DNA from 2 places in the Geobacillus sp. YHL genome. Region 2 is predicted to be linked to the other one. Evidence: a T-box and tRNA genes for the amino acid it is inferred to sense, from the RefSeq annotation. Region 2 holds a T-box; the other holds one or more tRNA genes.
What was found. A T-box is a leader RNA that pairs with one kind of tRNA and senses whether it is charged. The one in region 2 lies ahead of tyrS (tyrosine--tRNA ligase), so its partner is inferred to be a tRNA-Tyr.
Positions count from the first base shown of each region.

Region 1: it encodes a tRNA-Tyr, which carries the amino acid that the T-box ahead of tyrS (tyrosine--tRNA ligase) is inferred to sense. The anticodon was not compared.

Region 1 is NZ_JAEIGB010000002.1:162,814-165,260, reverse strand. Features, by position in the region: rRNA gene rrf (5S ribosomal RNA) at 152-268, shown strand; tRNA gene JCR24_RS03335 (tRNA-Val) at 277-351, shown strand; tRNA gene JCR24_RS03330 (tRNA-Ala) at 356-427, shown strand; tRNA gene JCR24_RS03325 (tRNA-Leu) at 435-517, shown strand; tRNA gene JCR24_RS03320 (tRNA-Ser) at 535-627, shown strand; tRNA gene JCR24_RS03315 (tRNA-Thr) at 922-994, shown strand; tRNA gene JCR24_RS03310 (tRNA-Tyr) at 1,007-1,088, shown strand; tRNA gene JCR24_RS03305 (tRNA-Ile) at 1,098-1,171, shown strand; gene JCR24_RS03300 (heavy-metal-associated domain-containing protein) at 1,315-1,521, shown strand; gene JCR24_RS03295 (MBL fold metallo-hydrolase) at 1,658-2,447, opposite strand, start outside.
Region 2 is NZ_JAEIGB010000001.1:100,849-103,295, forward strand. Features, by position in the region: gene JCR24_RS00470 (transglycosylase domain-containing protein) at 1-575, opposite strand, end outside; T-box leader at 731-955, shown strand; gene tyrS (tyrosine--tRNA ligase) at 1,006-2,265, shown strand; gene rpsD (30S ribosomal protein S4) at 2,312-2,447, opposite strand, start outside.

The DNA.
Region 1 (2,447 bases), on a different contig from region 2:
AAGATCGAAAAAAATGAAAAAGAGGGTTGACTCTTTTGTTTTTTTATAGTAGATTTTACATTGTCGTTCCGATTCTGAGAGAACTCAAATAAAAGATACAAAAAACTTGACAAACTTTTGGATTCCTTTATAATAAAAATCGTCGCCATTGCCTAGTGGTGATAGCGGAGGGGAAACACCCGTTCCCATCCCGAACACGGAAGTTAAGCCCTCCAGCGCCGATGGTAGTTGGGGCCAGCGCCCCTGCAAGAGTAGGTCGCTGCTAGGCGATGTCGTGGAGTATTAGCTCAGCGGGAGAGCACCACGTTGACAGCGTGGGGGTCACTGGTTCGATCCCAGTATACTCCACCATCATGGGGCGTTAGTTCAGGGGGAGAACGCTTCGCTGGCAGCGAAGAGGTCAGGGGTTCAAATCCCCTACGCTCCATTTCCATGCGGTCGTGGCGGAATGGCAGACGCGCTAGGTTGAGGGCCTAGTGGGGGCGACCCCGTGGAGGTTCAAGTCCTCTCGACCGCATCGCTCCAAACAGCTACGGAGGAGTACCCAAGTCTGGCTGAAGGGGTCGGTTTCGAAAACCGATAGGGGTGTCACAGCCCGCGGGGGTTCGAATCCCTCCTCCTCCGCCATAAATATTGACTTAGCTCAATTGGTAGAGACGAGCACCTGCTTCGTCGAGTCGGCTTCGAGTTGCCTCGACGCATCCTGCTTCCTCGAAACAGCTTGTAGAGGAAGAGGCACAGAGCACAACAATGAGCCACCTTCTTGCATTTATTTTATGCCGACTTAGCTCAATTGGTAGAGACGAGCATCTGCATCGTCGAATTTGCTTCGAGTTGTCCCGACGCATCCAGCGTCTTCGAATTGGCTGGGAGAGGAAGGGACACAACAGAAGCCAAGGAGTCACGGTCTACTTCTATCATGCCGACTTAGCTCAATTGGTAGAGCAACTGAATCGTAATCAGTAGGTTGCGGGTTCGAGTCCTGCAGTCGGCATTTTTTATTTATGGAGGGGTAGCGAAGTGGCTAAACGCGGCGGACTGTAAATCCGCTCCCTTTGGGTTCGGCGGTTCGAATCCGTCCCCCTCCATTCATAAACGGGCCTATAGCTCAGCTGGTCAGAGCGCACGCCTGATAAGCGTGAGGTCGGTGGTTCAAGTCCACTTAGGCCCATTTTTTATGACAGATGGCAAGAGCAATTCTTGCCATCTTTTTTTATGCCATCGCTAACGGAGCGATGGGCCCGTTTATGCGGGCGGGAATCGGGCAAAATAAGCGGCGGGGAACGGCATGTTTTTGCGGAAGGAGGGAAGAGGATGGCTGAAGCTACCTTTTATATCGATGGGGCGACGTCGCCGCAACCCATTGCGCGCATTGAACATCTTCTTAGTGGGCTCGACGGCGTGGAGCGCTCGCTCGTCGACACGGAAGATGGGGAAGTGAAGGTTCAATTTGATGAAAAAAAGATTTCGAAGGAACGCATCGTCTTGACGTTGCAGCAGCACGGATTCCGCTTTCAGTAGCAAATTGGCGGCTGTTGTCGACAGTGTAAGGGTGTCCGATTGGGACACCCTTTTTTCTTAGCCACGGCCTGCCGCTGATCATTTCAAACCGGGAAGCCTTTCATTTCCCATTGTAAGCGTCGGCGGGATCGCTCCGTTAATGGACGTACTTTCCGTAATCTGGGACAGCGATGCGGTCAAAATCACAAGCGAGCTTCGTCAGCCCATCACGCAACTCGTCTCCCGCTACTGGGGCGCCGTGTCCCGTGACAGCGACCGATGGGAAGAGGGCGGCCAATTTGCGCACCGATTCGCGGGCGGCCGTCCAGTCGATCGTATAGTAGCGTGGCGGGCCGGTAATTTCGGTTTGCTGGGTCAATACTTTGTACAGTGAGTCTTGGCGGACCGTGACAAACGCATCGCCAGCGATCAAGGCCGCATCGCGCGGACGGAACAAGGAGATGTGGCCCGGTGTGTGCCCGGGGGTGTGCAGCCAGCGGAACTCCGGCAAATGCGGGACAGTGCCGTCCTCAGGTAGAGGTTGGACGCGGCTGCCAAGCTGGATCGGTTCGTTTGGGAAAAACGGCGAGATTTTGGCGAGAAGTCCGCCTTCAACGGACGCGTCCGGTTCGGGATAACGCGCTTTGCCGGTTAAATACGGCAGTTCGTCTTTGTGGGCGTACACCGGCACATTCCATTCCCGGACGAGTTCAATTAAGGCTCCGACGTGGTCAAAGTGGCCATGGGTTAAAATAATGGCTTGCGGGCGGCTGCCGCTGCCAAAGCGGTCTTCAACAGCGGAAATAATATCGTCCGCTGACCCCGGCATTCCCGCATCGATCAAGACGAATGCGCCGTCGCCAGGGCGGCCGACGAGGCAAATGTTGACGATTTGGATCGTATGGCAGTACAAATCGGGCAGCACGCTGACGCCGACGCCGCTTGCT
Region 2 (2,447 bases):
TACGCCTCTAAAATGTCTTCTTTGGAAAAAAATTTCTCCAGACGAAGTGAAAGCAGCATTTCTTTCGCCTTCCGCTCAAACGACACCTCGTTCGTCAACATCTGGTTTTTGACGAGCTGCTGCGTAAGCGTGCTCCCGCCGCTTTTGACCGGCGAGTTGGTCAGCTCTTGAAACACGGCGCGGATGACGGCCTTCGGAACGACGCCGTCGTGTTCATAAAAATGTTCGTCTTCGGTCGCGATGATCGCCTGCACGACGTATGGCGACACCTCGGAAAGAGGCACCGCCTCGCGGTCAAGGTCGGACCGGAACCGGCCTAAATATACGCCGTTGGCAAAGTACATGTGGCTCGTTTCGCCGTAATGGTAAATCTCCTTTTTCATCTCGTCGGGCGAGGGAACGGGCATATCTTTGACCAAAAAGGCAAAATAGCCGGCGCCGGCGCCGATGGCAAAGCAGACAAGGCAGAGTGCGGCGATGAGCAAAATTAAGATGACGTTCCAAACCACATCGTATGTAAGGGAAAAATAATGCCACGCTTTTTCAAGAGAAATGGAAAGTTGGTTTCGCTTCATGCCAGCCCCCCTATGCGGCAAGTCATTATATATCAGTATACCATAGGAAGGGGAGGCATTGTGGAATTTTGCCGATTTTTCGCCGTTTGTGCGAAAAGCGTTAGGGTTGACAGCGAGCGCATCGCTATGGTAATAAGAATGTATATATTTCATATGAGAAAGCGATGATGGGAACAAGTAGCGGCTGCCTCCCTGGTGCAGAGAGCTGGCGGACGGTGCGAGCCAGTCCACAGGCAGGCGTGAATTACCTCCCTGAGCAGCGATGGCGAACGTTTTTGGCACCTAGTAGCCATCCGCCGGCCGGCGCCGTTATCCAAATGAGTGAGAAAGCACCATGCTTTCTAAGTAGGGTGGTACCGCGACGAACACTCGCCCCTTCATCACGGGCGGGTGTTTTCTTTTGCATGACATTTATAGAGAGGTGAAGGACATGGATTTGCTTGCGGAATTGCAATGGCGCGGGCTCGTCAACCAAACGACGGATGAAGACGGGTTGCGCAAGCTGTTGAATGAGGAGCGGGTGACGCTCTACTGCGGGTTTGACCCGACGGCGGACAGTTTGCATATCGGCAACTTGGCCGCCATTTTGACGCTGCGCCGCTTCCAGCAGGCGGGGCACCGGCCGATCGCCCTAGTCGGCGGAGCGACGGGGTTGATCGGCGACCCGAGCGGGAAAAAAAGCGAGCGCACGCTCAATGCCAAAGAAACCGTCGAGGCATGGAGCGCGCGTATTAAAGAACAGCTCGGCCGCTTTTTAGATTTTGAAGCGGACGGCAATCCGGCGAAAATCAAAAACAACTACGACTGGATCGGGCCGCTGGATGTCATTACGTTTTTGCGCGACGTCGGCAAGCATTTCAGCGTCAACTACATGATGGCGAAAGAGTCGGTTCAATCGCGCATCGAGACGGGCATTTCATTTACCGAGTTCAGCTATATGATGCTGCAGGCATACGATTTTCTCCGCCTGTACGAGACGGAAGGATGCCGCCTGCAAATCGGCGGGAGCGACCAATGGGGCAACATCACGGCAGGGCTTGAGCTTATTCGCAAAACGAAAGGCGAGGCGCGGGCGTTTGGCTTGACGATCCCGCTTGTGACGAAAGCGGACGGCACGAAATTCGGGAAAACGGAAAGCGGCACGATTTGGCTCGATAAAGAGAAAACATCGCCGTACGAGTTTTACCAGTTTTGGATCAACACCGACGACCGCGATGTGATCCGCTACTTGAAGTACTTTACGTTCCTGTCAAAAGAGGAAATCGAAGCGCTTGAACAAGAGCTTCGTGAAGCCCCAGAGAAGCGGGCGGCCCAAAAGGCGCTTGCTGAGGAAGTGACAAAGCTCGTGCACGGCGAAGAGGCGCTCAGGCAAGCGATTCGCATTTCTGAAGCGCTCTTTAGCGGCGACATTGCCAATTTGACAGCGGCGGAAATTGAGCAAGGGTTCAAAGATGTGCCGTCATTCGTTCATGAAGGAGGCGACGTTCCGCTTGTCGAGCTGCTCGTTTCTGCCGGCATTTCGCCATCGAAGCGGCAAGCGCGCGAAGACATCCAAAACGGCGCCATTTACGTCAACGGCGAGCGCCTTCAAGACGTCGGAGCCATATTAACGGCTGAACACCGCCTTGAGGGGCGGTTTACGGTCATCCGCCGCGGGAAGAAAAAGTATTATTTGATTCGCTACGCCTAAGAAAAAAGATCCGAAATGCATCGGCATTTCGGATCTTTTTTGCGCCTTAACGCGAGTAGAACTCGACGATGAGCGCTTCGTTGATTTCCGCCGGCAGTTCGGAACGCTCCGGCAAGCGGGTGTATGTCCCTTCCATTTTTTCCGGATTGAACGTCAAGTAATCCGGAATGTAGTTGTTCGCT